3 regions of the Halioxenophilus sp. WMMB6 genome follow, and region 1 is predicted to be linked to each of the others. Evidence: predicted binding sites of a transcription regulator. Region 1 holds the regulator's gene; each other region holds the start of a gene.

Region 1 (4,869 bases):
CCATATCGTTAAGAGCCTGCTCAATGACCTCTTCAGAATGAACGACAATAGCAGAGGCCAATGCCTGTTCCGCTTCACAAGCTTTTTCTAGTTTGTTATTCACAAATCAACCTTTGTTTTTTCAAATGGGGATTCAGGCATAGAGGCCAAATGCAGTGTCGACGTTGGGAATGCGATCTCCGCACCATGCTGTTCAATGATGGCCATTATTTTAAACAACACATCTTGCTTCACTTGGTGGTAGGTTACCCAGTCTGTGGTTTTGGTTAGAACGTAGATAAAAAAGTCTAGCGAGCTACTGGCAAACTTATTGAAATTCACCATCTGTACCAACTTATGGTCGATTCCATCATGCTCGCTCAACATAGTTTTGATGTCTGTAAGAATCGCAGGCAATCGATCACCATCTTCATAACGAACCCCAATGGTTTCGTATATGCGACGATTTGTCATTCGAGAAGGATTCTCCACCGCTATTTGCGCAAACACCGCATTAGGAACATACAGAGGGCGCTTATCAAAGGTGCGAATTATGGTTAGCCGCCAACCAATATTTTCCACAACGCCCTCAATCTCCTTGTCTGGCGATCTGACCCAATCACCCACTTTAAACGGGCGATCCAAATGAATCATCAAAGCACCAAAGAAATTGGAGAGAAGATCCTTAGCGGCAAAACCCACGGCAATACCACCAATACCACCAAAGGCAAGCACACCAGAGACACTGTAGCCCAAAGACTGCATTACAATCAGACCACAGGAGACAATAACCGATACGCGCAATAACTTGCTGACAGCCGCTGCTGTTGTCTCATCGACCGATTGCCCACCGCCGTCAGCAGCAACCAGAATCGCCTCGGCCTGGCGAATAAAATTAACGAGAAACCAGGCAAATAGAACGATTAAGCCCAACTCCCGGACTAAAGGCACAATTTCCAGTAGATAGGTGCCGTCTTTTTCCGGATAAGGTTCAGTCGCAAAGGCTAAGCCGATTAAAATCACGCCGAGGTTCACGGGGACTAGCAAAGCGCTAATGATGCCATCATCCCAACGATTGCGCGTAATTTTGGCCTTTTTCAGTAGTTGTCGCAGTATTCGCCTAACAATAAATGCCAGGAAAAAGGTCAGCGTCGTAATGACAAACGTTTGCGCCATCCAATTTTCTAGGAACTCTTCTAACCAATTCATCTCGCCCAACCAAACGTATAAAACGCACAGAGTGTCTCTATTACTGTGTAAGGAGCAGGATAACGCCCTGCAGACAACCAGCGCCCAAGGCAGATCATACCAAGTACATCGTCTCTATTTGCTCACGAACCCTGACTCGACGGGAAGGATCAACTTGAGCCCCCTTTGAATGACCATCCAGCAGCAGCGCCAATTTCTGCTGCTGGGCTCGAGCACTCAATTGTTGATGAATCAGATCATCCAACACAGGAAGAGCTTCGCTCCGGTTATTACATAACAGTAGTAAGTCGCACCCGGCCGCCAATGCTGCTCTGGTTCGCTCCCGGTAACCACCACCACTTGCGGCGGCAGACATACTTAAATCATCGCTGAAAATCAGCCCCTGGAAGCCAAGACGGGTACGTAGAAGCACTTGTAGCCAATGAGAGGAGAAGCCCACAGCCTGGGAATCGATTTGAGGGAAAAGAATATGCGCCGGCATGATGCCGGCTAAAGAGGAAGCCAGGGCGCGGAATGGTAGCATGTCATCATCCCATAGCTCGGACAATGAGCGTTGGTCGACCGGCAGGTCGAAGTGGCTGTCGACATTAACCTTGCCATGTCCGGGGAAGTGCTTTCCTATTGCCCCCATACCAGTGCTGTTCATACCTTGTATAAACGCCTGGGCCAATTGAATCACCTGGTCAGCGCCAGCACCAAATGCACGGTCACCTATCGCCGGGCAAAAGTTATCGTCCATATCCAACACTGGAGCCAGGCTTAAATCAATGCCAGCCGAACGAACCTCGGCCGCCATAAGCCAACCAATCTCCTGGGCATCTGCCAATGCTTCGGACGGCGAGCTCTGATAGCGGTGGCCCAACCTAGCCATCGGCGGAAGACGAGAAAACCCGTCACGCAAACGCTGTACACGCCCCCCCTCCTGATCAACACAGATCAACAGATCGGGACGTAAAGTCTTCATCTCCCGGCACAGCTCGCGCACCTGCGCAAATGAAGCGATATTGCGGGCAAACAAAATAATACCGGCAACGGCGGGATGGCGAAGAATATCCCTATCCTCCTCTGTTAAATGGTGACCCTCGATATCAACGATGGCTGGGCCACTAGGCGTTTGCGGAACTACAGACATAGGCAAATCACACCGGTAGTACCGGCAAATTGAAAAGCCGAAACACTAAGACGCCAGGCCGATACTGTCAAGCATGACGCGCATTACCAATGGAAACAATTTCATAAGATTCAATGAGTTATAGAATCCACACGATATCTCAAACCACGCCACAGCCTATCTACTGCATACATGGAAGAACCACTTGGTCGCTGTAACAAAGTGAGGGACAGGTGACCTTAGAGGCTATAATTTACCACTTTACATTGCAACGACTTACAAAAAACTGGTTGTACATACAGTAAATGTGAGATATAAAGTACTGTATAAATATTCAGATCCGCGTGATTTACTCTGGTAATACCAGGCCTTTCACCGGAATGTGGGCAGCAGCAAGCTGCCCCATCAATTGTCGAATGGATGGTGAGCAAAGCGCAGATTCAACCTACTGCGAATTGCCCATCGCTACAATGCACCTGAAGAGTATGGTTATGGAAAAACTCACAGCCCGGCAACAGCAGATTCTGGATCTCATCAAGTCGCATCTTGAAGAGACTGGCTACCCCCCTACTCGCGCAGAAATTGCTGAGATATTGGGGTTTCGCTCCGCCAACGCCGCTGAAGAGCATCTGCGAGCACTCGCCAGAAAAGGGGTAATCGAGATGGTTCCCGGGGCCTCACGCGGGATTCGTATCCCAGAAATGGAACAGAGCGGGTTGCCAATCGTAGGCCTGGTTGCTGCCGGCTACCCCATACTCGCCCAAGAGAACATCGAAAACTTTCTGGATCTCTCCCCAAATACCTTCTCTCCCGCCGCAGATTATCTGTTGAAAGTTCGCGGCATGAGTATGAAAGATGTCGGAATCCTGGAAGGTGACCTGTTGGCTGTACACAAAACCAATCAGGTGCGTTCCGGGCAGATAATTGTCGCGCGCATCGGTGATGAAGTAACTGTAAAACGGTTGCGTCGTGGCAAAAATCGTAACCAAGTTGAGTTACTGCCAGAAAATGAAGAGTTCGAGCCTATTTATGTCGATCTGCGCGAGCAGGATTTCAGCATAGAAGGCCTTAGTGTTGGTGTTATTCGATTAGGAGTTTATTAATGGCTATTGCACTCCCGCTCTCACCCATCGCACGTCGACCTGCCCAGCAGGTTGAGCAAGCCCCAGCGTCACTGGATTACATTACCGAACTACTGGTTTCCCGTTATTGCCCGGATTATCTGCCGCTACTGTTACCCATGTTGAACTATCAATCCCGGGTTAGTGGCAACCGCTGGATTACCTGGATAAGCGCAACCCGGCCTGATCCAGAACTTTTTACCCAATTTGGTTTAAATAATTCATGCGTACGCTTTGTTTACACCAGCAGCAAACATGACCTCTACCAACTTACTCACCAGGCCCTCCAGGCAGGTAATAGCCACTGCGTAGTAGCCATTCAGGAAGCGGCAAATGCCACCAACAAGTTTAACCCAGAGCAACTGGCTGCGCTTAATGCGGCCGCTAAGCTGGGCGGCTCTTTGGGGTTGTTTGTTACCAGCCGAGATGAGTTCTAAACTGACCGCGACTTCCTGTGTAGCCACAAACTACCGGGAAAAGAGTGCCCTTGTCAAAACGCGCCATAGGCGTTGAGTGGCGTTGAAAACCAGAGCTATAAGCAAACCCTTGTTCAATAATGTAGGTGCACTATCGCTATTGTGGATTAACTGGCGACAGCCACAACACTAAAGCGGAAATCAGCTACATTGGGAACAGAGGAAGCAAGGAAGCAAAAGGAGCAGAAGGAGCAGAAGGAGCAGAAGGAGCAGAAGGAGCAGAAGATAATAGCTTACTGCTCTGTACAAAGCGGTCTTTCGGATGTTGCTTCATTGTTGTAGTAGCTTGATCTGCAATATAGCTTAATTTATTTGCCTCGGGCGCACTCGGTATCAGTAGCGTAGCGCCTACCTACCATACAGCAGGCTTGAAAGGCCCACTTTTCCTGTTGAACGCAAAACCAATAGACAAAAGTACCCTTAAACCTAAAGCACCGATTAACCAAAGGCACCGATTAACCAAAGGCACCGATTAACCAAAGGCACCGATTAACCAAAATTGCTTGTTAATCAGAAACACCAATAAGTCACGAGCGAATAGCTCTTTTTACCATTCTAAGATTTTAGTATTCCTGAGTGGTGGATCGTTGATGATTTATGAATTCATCGCATTCCGACCATAACCACTTACATTGCGGCAAAGAGAGAGTAATTGTCTCGCTGCTGTCGATGACAACTCCATCTGTCTGAATCAGATTAATACTCCCACTATCCTCAGCAAATTTTCCGTCGACCTCCAATCTAGCGGGCTTGGTTACCAAAGTCTTATTTAGTGTCAGTAATTGATTCAGCCAGTGATCTTTCTGCCGGCTTAACTGTATCAATACTTTCAGCTCTGGCAACCATACATTGTTGGCATCGAGCATCGTTAACTGAGCGATAGTAACGGGTAGGTTTTGCCACTCGGCGTATCCCATTGACTTGGCGGCCTGCTGCAGTTCAATTAGGTGGCTTTGAATAACCGCCTGCAACT
Region 2 (4,869 bases), on a different contig from region 1:
AGTGTGGGGTCTCCCCATGTGAGAGTAGGACATCGTCAAGCTTCTATCCTAAAACCCCGAATCAGTAATGGTTCGGGGTTTTTCTGTTATGGGGCATCTCATTTTATTAATGTGGGGCAGCTCCCTCAGCCAATGCGTATAGCTCGTGTCGTGGCGGGCTAGCCGAGCGGTGCTCGTCTCTAGACGCCAGCCCCTAACATGCGAGTGTAGGAGATCGTTAAGGCTGCGCGCCCCGGCTCTACCCTCAACCCCGAATCAGTAACAGTTTGGGGTTTTTCTCTATGGGCACCTGGTTTTCTTAATGTAGGCTAGTCCCACCACAGCCTGTCAGCTATGCTCGTAGTTGCTTCGGGGTGACCGAAGGATGTTGAGTTCTAAGCGCCTTATTCCCCTTTGTGAAACCTAACCATCGCCAAGCCCGCGCGCATTGGTGCCATTCTCGAACGCCAAATCAGTGATGTTATGGTTTTTATGGCATTCGGATAATGTTCTTTAAACTGGCTTTCCTGATGCTTAGGCATGGCACAGGTATAGTGATCGGTTATGAAGCGCTAAGCTAAAGTGCTGCTTAGGCCCGAAATATGATCAAGCTTAACCCTTCCCCTATTTTCCAGTAGCAATGCTTACTGGGATTGCGAATAAAGGGCGGGGGGGATGTTAAGAGGGTGGGCGCCCCAGTTTGTAAGTGTCCTTTCCAATAGCTGGACTGTTATTTTTTGCGAGTAGAAATGGTTAAACAGGCTTTCTAGTCTGCGCGACGTTGCAGTTACTCTGCTACGCGCAGCAGTGCAACCTTAAGCCTCTGTTATCGTTATTGTGTGCAAATATTTTTATTCAGCTTGCTGAGCGCAGCGCACGGTTCACAATTTTTAGGAAAATATTTGATGCAGTATTTTTTGATTCTGTATTCTCCAGTAGCTCGCGATCGTCTTAAATAACGGTATACGGCGGTTGCTGTTCTCTTACCTATTAATGTATGTTTTGGATGGCGCCAGATAGTGGCGGTCGAACCTGGATATCAACATTCTTCATGATGTTGAGCTTGGTGGCTTCGCGTTTCACCCGGCGGATGCCTCAGTTACTTTGTTTAATTATATTTTTGAATTCCTTAAAGCTTATAGTACAAGCCCGAAAGTCCTGTTTTATATTTTAATTGAGGAGGGGTAGTGTTCCTGGTAGAAACGATTAGATAGCATTTTTCAGGGACAACTAAGTAGGTATCTATAAGAAAATCGCCAGATTATTTGTAGCAGATAAATAAGATATATAATCGGTGCGACTGTAGGATTACAGGCGGCAATAACTTTTATGCTCTTTGGCCTGTCGAGATGGTTTTCGGGGGCGCCTTTTGATTTTTACGTTGGGAGCTGGCAATCACCTGCTGCAACAGAGACGAAGAGTGGGGCGGTAGCGTGTGTTTTGCTGTTACTGGCTGTTCGGCCGATAAAAAAAGCCCGGATATTCCGGGCAAGTCATGGCGAGCAGAAAGGAGGTCGATTTAAAAATTAGATTGGTAAGCAAGTCCTGTATCGGTAATCAACTCTATGTCGACGCGGCGTTCCAGGGCATAGCTGTCTAAATCCCCTTTCATGGATGTTGACTGGTTCGACCCTTCACCCTTGCTGCTGATTCGATAAGCGGGTACGCCGCAGTCGATCAGTTTGGCAACAACTGCTTCGGCTCTGTATTGCGAAAGAACATTGTTGTATTCATCTGTACCTCTTGGGTCAGTATGGCCTACGACATCCACGGTGATCGATGGGTCTTGTTGGATCAGCTTGGCCAGTACCGCAATAATCGATTCCGCATCTGGTGTTAACTCATCTGAATTAGATTCAAAGTAGACCTCATTGGGTAGATTTTGCAGTAGGTCGGCCATCTCATCCTGTGACTTTTCCCGCTCTGCCAACATCGCCTGGTTCATGCTTAACTCCTCTTTTAGGGTGATAACCTCGTTGCTGGCGGCGTTGATCGCTTCATCCGCTTGATCTGCCGCTTTTAATTCTTCGCCGATTAGCGCTCCGGTAATGGCGCCAGCGACAAAGCCAATTGGCCCGCCGGCTATCGCTCCCAGGACAGCGGTGCCTCCAAAGGCTGCGCCTTGTTTGAGCTCGGTGGTGCCTGCTGATGAGTATTGGCTTGCTGTTAGAATCGCCAGGCAGAGGGTGCTGGTCAGGATGCTCTTCTTCATTGTGATTCCTCGTAGTTTGAATTGGTTATTCAGAGTGTTTTCGCTGGTACGAGGGTTATTAAACGAGGGTATTCGGGCGGTGAGCAGGCGGGTTTAGGGGGAATGCAGGATAGATTGTGGCAAATTGTGGCGGCTATTTATTGCAGGCATAAAAAAACCGCGTGGATACGCGGTTTTTTTATGCCTGATGTGTGTCTAGCACACGCTCGGCTTAAGCAGCTAGCGCTTTAACCTGGGCATTCAAGCGGCTCTTGTGGCGAGCGGCTTTGTTTTTATGAATGATGCCTTTGTCGGCGATACGATCAATGACAGGCACTGCCGCAGCATAGGCTGTTTTGGCTGCTTCGACGTCACCGGCGGCAATGGCTGCATTCACTTTTTTGATGTAAGTACGGACCATTGAGCGCAGGCTGGCGTTGTGTTTGCGTGCCTGGTCGTTTTGACGTGCGCGCTTTTTCGCTTGAGGTGAATTTGCCACCGTGTTGCTCCTTCGTATGGGCTCTAGGTTTAGGGACGCGGTATTATCCGTTTTTTTCTACCTAAGTCAAGGATTCTGGAGCTTTATTGTTGAGCGCCTTAGCGGGTCCCGAAGGGTGACGGCGGTCTCCTGGCTGTTGCTTGTGGGGATATGTGCTTGCGCGGCTGCGAGCGGGCTTGCTCCAGCTTCTCGGCCAAGCCACTGGGGTAGGTGCTTGGCACAAGTTCGCCGGCGAGCTGCGCTTCTCCCTCGCCAGAGTGCTCAAAGCTGAGGGCATTTTGAGGTGTTTCCAGCTCCATCCGGCTAATTCCGCCAATCGACTCAATTGCTAGCACCAGCCGCTTGGCGTAGGTCTGGTCGAGGCCTTGTTTGATGACATTAACCCGCCCTGAGAAGAGCGCGCGCAGTTGTTTACCGTTGCGTACACCAAATCGGTCGGCAAAAGCGAGCATCACGCTGTCCTTCTGCTTGCCGGGTAGGGTCTCTCCCCAGAATACAACTCGATAGGTACTCATCGGTATTTGGTGGCCAGTAGTGTCTGTAAGGGAAGTTGTGCGGTTAAGTGATTTTATATCTCACTATTCTATTAATGTATAAGGAAATCACATTTTCGATATTTTTATTACAAGAAGCTGTAGGTTATATGCCTGCTGATGCCGCAGTTGGTGTGGAATATGGCGTATGAAGGTGCAGGAGGGGGTGCAACGGTAGCGGCCGTTGCACCAAGGAGGAGGGAGGTGGGAGCCTGAGGTGGAGGGTTAGCTGTTGGCAGCAGCTTTGATATTTTCAACCATGGCGGTTGAGTCTGGTTGGGTTGGATTGTCGACTTTGCTTGCTGCTGGCTGTGCAGCAGCCTCACTCTCTTCCAGCAGCAGGTTGGGTTTGCCTTTACAGGCTCTGGCTAAGACCTCCCGTCGCTGTGCCAGAATCAATCCTATGGTCTCTCCGTGCTCTTCATTCAGGCTGGGGATCTCCTGTTCGAGCAACTGTGTGATGTTGGCAGCCAGTTCCAGCATGCTGTCGTGTTCGTCGGCGTCTTTTTTGTTTTCAAACATTGCTCCGTCTCTGTCGCATTTCCAAACTGCTATAACAGCCATGGTGGTCTCCTGTTGATACTGTATGGGTGTACAGTATTTTAGTTTTTCGCCCGGGTCAAGCGTAGGTTTGCCACTTATTTCGATTGTGGGGTAGTTGTGAAAAGTAGTGGCACAGGTTACTTTGCGCAGCCGAAAGGGTTTGACCAGGTAAGTGGCTGGAATTAGTTGTATGGCGATATCCACAAAAGGAGATGGTTTTGTCCAGTGCCGAGGTAACTAGGCCTGCCGCGGGTGGGGGGCTGTTGCGCTCCAGTTCCCTGGTTGGGCTGATGACATTCCTCTCCCGTATTTTGGGTTTGGTGCGCGATGTCTGTTTTGCCCGCTATCTGGGGGCTGAAGCAGGAGCGGATGCCTTTTATGTTGCGTTCAAGATCCCCAACTTCTTTCGACGACTCTTTGCTGAGGGGGCATTTGCCCAGGCGTTTGTACCGGTACTAAGTGAGTATCGCGCTAACGGGTCCCAGGCGGCTGTTAAAGCCCTGCTCGACAACATCGCCGGTGTCCTTGGTCTTAGCCTGCTCATTTTTACCGGTGTTGCCGTTGTCTTCTCTCCGGTGGTGGCCACCATTTTTGCCCCGGGTTTTTTGGCTGATGACGCGAAGTTTGCCTTGGCGAGTGAGCTGCTGCGCATCACCTTCCCCTATCTGTTGTTGATTTCGCTCACCGGCTTTGCCGGTGGGATATTGAATAGCTACGATCGATTTGCAGTGCCGGCACTGACGCCCGTTTGGTTGAATGTGGTGCTTATTACGGCGGCGGTGGTGGTTGCCCCGGGGATGGAACAGCCCGCCTTTGCCTTGGCCTGGGGCGTGTTGGTTGCCGGTTGTGTCCAGCTCTGCTTTCAGTTGCCTTTCCTGGCGCGGCTGCAACTGCTGCCCCACCCCAAGCTCAATTGGCATCATCCGGGGGTGATGCAGGTGCTGAAGTTGATGGTGCCGGCAATATTTGGTGTCTCGGTCGGCCAAATTAACCTGCTGCTTGATACAGTGCTGGCCTCGCTGCTGCCTACCGGAAGCGTCTCCTGGTTGTACTACAGCGACCGGTTATCTGAGCTGCCGCTGGGGGTATTTGCGGTAGCGATTGGTACTGTCATCCTGCCGAAG
Region 3 (4,869 bases), on a different contig from region 1:
GTTAAACGGATTGCGAGGATTGAACAAGTGGCGCGCAAAACAACAAGGCTGCAAGGTTTAATGATTTTTCTGATGTTTTCCGCTTTACTCGAACAACAATCGTAGATGGGTTCGGTAATTTAACAACTGAGTAACGATGTGGCGGTTGTCATTAAAAATTCTCGCCAAAAGCAGGCCGCCTTCCGTGCAGGTGGTAAACATATCGGCGAGCTCGGTCAGTTCGACCGCTAGTTTGCTTGGCCGCTGTTTGGCTACGGCTTCCAATCGCCGCAGGATGAGTTCACGCCAGCTGGTCACTCCGGCTCGAATCAACTCGCGGATCTCCTCATCGAACTGCTGGTTCTCGTAGGTGAGGCCAGCCACCAGGCAGCCGGGGTGGGTCTCTTCCAAACGCTCAATGGCGTTGGCAAACAGTTTTAAAAAGATCAACAGCTGCTGCAATGGATCTTCAGAGAGTTGATCCGCCTGCTCGAACAAGTCACCAAACAGCTTGGCATCCTGCTCCAGGTAGCGAAGTATCAATCGCCGGGCCAGATCTACCTTGCCTTCAAAGTGATAAAAAAATCCACCTTTGGTGATGGCAGCCTTATCGATAATTTCATCGATTGAGGTGCCGGAAAACCCCTTGCACAGAATAATTTGTTCGGCTGTGGCTAAAATCCGCTCCTGTGTGTTGCTAGCTCGCTTGCCCATGGCGCTCTCTGCCTTCCCTATGTTTTTATTTTGAGTCGGTTTATTTTCAGCTAGATACTGATTGGTCGGTATTGAAAGCCATTTTTGCCGGGATGTCACTGTACTCCAGGTACAGTTTTGTTTTACTGCTGGGTGTTTTGTTTTTGAACTATCGCCGGCTATGTTCCATAACAGTATGAAAAATAAAAAGTTATTTTCAACTTTTCATCTTCGTACTCTCGGTCCACTGACTTCCTTTTAGCCCGCTCGTAGAATTTAAAAATACCAACTAGTCGGTATTTATTGTTGGTTTCTCTTTCTACTCAATAACAAAATTACCTAGGAGCAAGTTATGCCTACCCCATTAGAGCTGGTGTTAGACCCTCTCTCACTCACAATTATTGCCCTCTATTTCGGCCTGATGGCCTGGGAGCGACTTTTCCCCAGGCAGCGCTTTGTGGCGGTACGTGGCTGGTATCTGAAAGGCATTGCCGCCTTCGCCACCTATTTTTTGCTCTCCTCCTATCTGCCACTGGTTTGGGATGGCTACCTGTCGGCCTTTCAGCTGTTTGACTTGACCGGCTTGGGGACGCTGGCGGGTACCTTAGTGGGATTGCTGGTTTATGAAGTTGGGGTCTATCTCTGGCACCGCAGCATGCACAAGAGCGATGCCTTGTGGTTGGGCTTCCATCAGATGCACCACAGTGCCGAGCGGGTCGATGTGGCCGGCAGCTTTTGGTTCTCACTCACCGACATGATTGGTTGGACTATGCTTGGCAGTCTGGCGTTGGTCGTGGTGGTGGGGTTGTCACCGGCGGCGGCGACCAATGTAATTTTGATCACCGCGTTTTTAGCGATTTTCCAACACGCTAATATCCGCACTCCGGTGTGGTTGGGTTACCTCATTCAGCGCCCTGAGATGCACGCCATTCATCATCAGCGCGGTGTGCACCACTACAATTTTTGCGACTTAGCCTTTATTGATTGGTTGGGTGGCACCTTCCGCAATCCAAAAGCGGAACGGCTGGTGGTGGAGGGCGGCTTTTACGATGGCAGCTCTGCCAAGGTTGGCGCCATGTTGCTGGGTTGCGATATCAACAAAGAGGCGCAACCCGGGGCGCAGTTAATTGAGCATGCGGCCTAGAGGCGGCTATCGTTCAGTGTCCTGGTAGCCTGCCTTCCAGGCGGGAATGGCCAGGGCGTTGGCGATGGCCCGGGCGGCGGCATCAACCGCTGGCTCCTTGCCGTGGTCAAGAATATTCACCCGTTCGCCATCGGCGAATACCAAGTTGAGTTCATAACTCCAAAAGCTGTGCGGGCCGTACTTGCGGGAGCGGGCCCGCACGCGCTCACGAATAATCTGCACGGCGTAGATCTCGTTTAACCGGCCCTGACGAGAGCGTGGCAGTTGCTCTTCCTCTTGAAAGCATTTACCAAAAAAGTAGACGCCACGGGCGCGATCAATGGTGAAGCGCTTGGCCAGCAAGAGCTGAATGGCGCCGGCGGCGCCAAAGAGCAGGCCCCACAGCAGCAGAAACAGCCCCTTAAACCACTGGCCTTTAATGATCAGTTCCGGCGCGATGGCGAGTAGAACAAATAGCCCCGGCAGTAGAAAACACCAGGCCAAAAACCGGGCGAGCAGACTGGGCTTAAGGGTGATGGTGTCGAGTTCAGAGATTAATTGGCGGGTTTTGAAATTGGCACCACCCGGTCGCAACGGTTGCCAGGAGAGCCGTTGTGCGACCGGATCTTTACTGTCTGCCACCTGCGTTGCAACTGACGCTAGCTTTACGGTTTCAATACGGGACATTGTGTTTGGCTAGTGGGCTCAGCCTGCGCTTACTCGGCAGGCTTTAACGTTGGTGTTACTCCGCGGCGTCTGTCTCGTCAGCGGAATCTGCCCCCTCTTTATCGAAAAAGGCCGACAGCTGTGGTTTGTATTGGCGAATCAGCTCAATATCCGCAGCCGGTACCTTCTTGGCGGCGGTGATCATCACCTCCATCATCTGCATCTGCTGCTTGGCCGATTCCGGGAGCGTATCCGGTGGCAGGGTGGCGATAATCGCCTTGGAGGCCTCAAATTCCGGCTGCTGCTGCAGAATCGATTCAGCCATCAGCACGTGCATAATGGCATCGGCATCGCTACCCCAGGCGACGGCGGAGGGGTAACCCTCGCCAGAGACCACCTTTTCAAAGCGGCTGTATTCACCGGGAAAGCGCTCGGCCAGGGCCTGCAGACCCAGGGTGAATGGTTTGTAGTTGGCGTGGGAAAACTGCTCAATGATATAGGCCGGTTCGGTGGACTCCTCCGGCATTAGGCTGTTCCAGTCGTGATCGCTCAGCTGCTCGTCCAGTACCTGGATGGCGGGGCCGCAGGCGATAAACTTTTTGATGGTGGCCTCATCCAGCGCCAGAACGCTCTGGCTGGCGAGCAGGCCCAGCAGTAGGCTGGTGAGGGCGGTGACAAGCTTGGGCAGTGCAAATAGCCTATTGGCCTGAAATCGGGTCATGGTCATATCCTTAGCGTGGCGCTGGGGCCTGGCTGGGCGTTGATTATTATGACGGTCGGTAAAATCGGGCGACTCTACCACATTGGCGATGCTTTTCCGTTAAAAAGGTGCTGCTTTGACCAGGGTGGTCTGGGATTGTGCCGATCTTCGGGCGGGGTGGGGCGCATTGCCAGGTGGTGAGCTTTATTAGCCGCTTGCGAGTCAGAGTTGGTGGCTTATAATACTGTACATTTAATCAGTTCTTTGGGGGCGGCATGAGTCGCAAGATTATTCACTGTGATGCCGACTGCTTTTTCGCGGCTATTGAGATGCGTGATAACCCCCATCTGCGCAATCGGCCGTTGGCGGTGGGTGGCAGCGCCGACCGCCGCGGAGTCATCTCTACCTGCAACTACGATGCGCGGCGTTTTGGTGTGCGTTCCGCCATGCCTTCGGCCCAGGCGCGCAAGTTGTGCCCAGAATTGATTATCGTGCCGGGTAATATGGCCAAGTACAAAGAGGCCTCTCAGGTGATGCGCTCTATCTTTAACAGCTACACCGACCTGGTCGAACCCCTCTCCCTGGATGAAGCCTATCTCGACGTTACCGCGGTCAGCCACAACCACGGCAGTGCCACCAAAATCGCCGAAGAGATCCGCGCCCGCGTGCGTAAGGAGCTGGATATTACCGTTTCGGCGGGGGTCTCCAACTCCAAGTTCCTGGCCAAAATCGCCAGCGATTGGCGCAAACCGGATGGCCTGTTTGTGGTTCCGCCGGCGCAGGTGGAGGCGTTTGTGCTGCAGCTGCCGGTGGCCAAAATTCACGGTGTTGGCAAGGTGACCGCCGCCAAACTCGAGAGCCTGGGCATCCACACCTGCGCCGATCTGCGACCCTACTCGGTGGCGGAGCTGACCAATCTGTTTGGCTCTTTCGGCGACAACCTGTATAAACTGGCCCGGGGTATTGATGAGCGCGAAGTGAAAACCAGCTGCCGGCGCAAGTCGTTGAGTGTGGAGCATACCTACGCCCAGGATCTGCCCAACAGCCTCACTTGCCTGGCGCAGTTGCCGGCGCTATTTGCCGAGCTTAGCGGCCGGTTGGCCCATTTGCCGGCGGAGTACCAGGTAGCAAAAGCCTTTGTAAAGGTGAAGTTCGCCGATTTCACCGCCACCACGCTGGAGCGGGTAGGTACCCAGGCCTGCCTGAGCGACTACAACGAGTTGATGCAACAGGCCCTGCAGCGTAAAACCAAGCCGGTGCGGCTGCTGGGCATTGGTGTCCGCTTCGACGCCGCTGACACCGAACAGGCACCGCAGCTGGAGCTGTTTGCGCTCAACTGACCACCACCGGCCGACAACAATCAATCGATGAAATGAATGGGGGAGTTATGCAACAGCGCCGTCTCGGCAACAGCGGCATCGTCGTTTCCGACATCTGCATGGGCACCATGACCTTTGGCAGCCAGGCCGACGAACGAGCCTCACAGGCGATACTCGACAAAGCCTTCGACGCCGGTATCGATTTTTACGACACCGCCGAGATGTACCCGGTACCGCCGGCCGCCAAGTGGATAGGCCGCACCGAAGAGATCGTCGGTAAGTGGCTGAAGGGTAAAAACCGCGATGCGATTATCCTCGCCTCCAAGGTGGCCGGCCCGGGACACGCCTGGATTAAACCACCTCTGCGCGGTGGTAAAACCGCCCTTGAT

Evidence for each region. The regulator LexA, encoded in region 1, represses DNA repair genes until DNA is damaged. The targets are predictions, from matches to a motif close to TACTGTATNNNNATACAGTA.
Region 2: SBL51_RS20330 (YebG family protein) is a predicted target of LexA. The motif match lies at 3,783-3,802, and genes of this name have one in related genera.
Region 3: dinB (DNA polymerase IV) is a predicted target of LexA. The motif match lies at 3,404-3,423, and genes of this name have one in related genera.

Annotation. Positions count from the first base shown of each region.
Region 1 covers NZ_JAWMQR010000001.1:381,980-386,848, reverse strand. Annotated here, with positions in the region: gene SBL51_RS01575 (hypoxanthine-guanine phosphoribosyltransferase) at 1-103, opposite strand, end outside; gene SBL51_RS01570 (mechanosensitive ion channel family protein) at 100-1,188, opposite strand; gene nagZ (beta-N-acetylhexosaminidase) at 1,283-2,320, opposite strand; gene lexA (transcriptional repressor LexA) at 2,791-3,402, shown strand; gene SBL51_RS01555 (hypothetical protein) at 3,402-3,857, shown strand; gene SBL51_RS01550 (DUF6586 family protein) at 4,460-4,869, opposite strand, start outside.
Region 2 covers NZ_JAWMQR010000011.1:81-4,949, forward strand. Annotated here, with positions in the region: rRNA gene rrf (5S ribosomal RNA) at 1-41, shown strand, start outside; gene SBL51_RS20315 (OmpA family protein) at 1,499-2,191, opposite strand; gene rpsT (30S ribosomal protein S20) at 2,403-2,669, opposite strand; gene SBL51_RS20325 (hypothetical protein) at 2,768-3,184, opposite strand; gene SBL51_RS20330 (YebG family protein) at 3,428-3,766, opposite strand; gene murJ (murein biosynthesis integral membrane protein MurJ) at 3,958-4,869, shown strand, end outside.
Region 3 covers NZ_JAWMQR010000012.1:108,081-112,949, forward strand. Annotated here, with positions in the region: gene SBL51_RS21500 (TetR/AcrR family transcriptional regulator) at 85-693, opposite strand; gene SBL51_RS21505 (sterol desaturase family protein) at 1,025-1,816, shown strand; gene SBL51_RS21510 (hypothetical protein) at 1,823-2,437, opposite strand; gene SBL51_RS21515 (hypothetical protein) at 2,538-3,182, opposite strand; gene dinB (DNA polymerase IV) at 3,437-4,501, shown strand; gene SBL51_RS21525 (aldo/keto reductase) at 4,549-4,869, shown strand, end outside.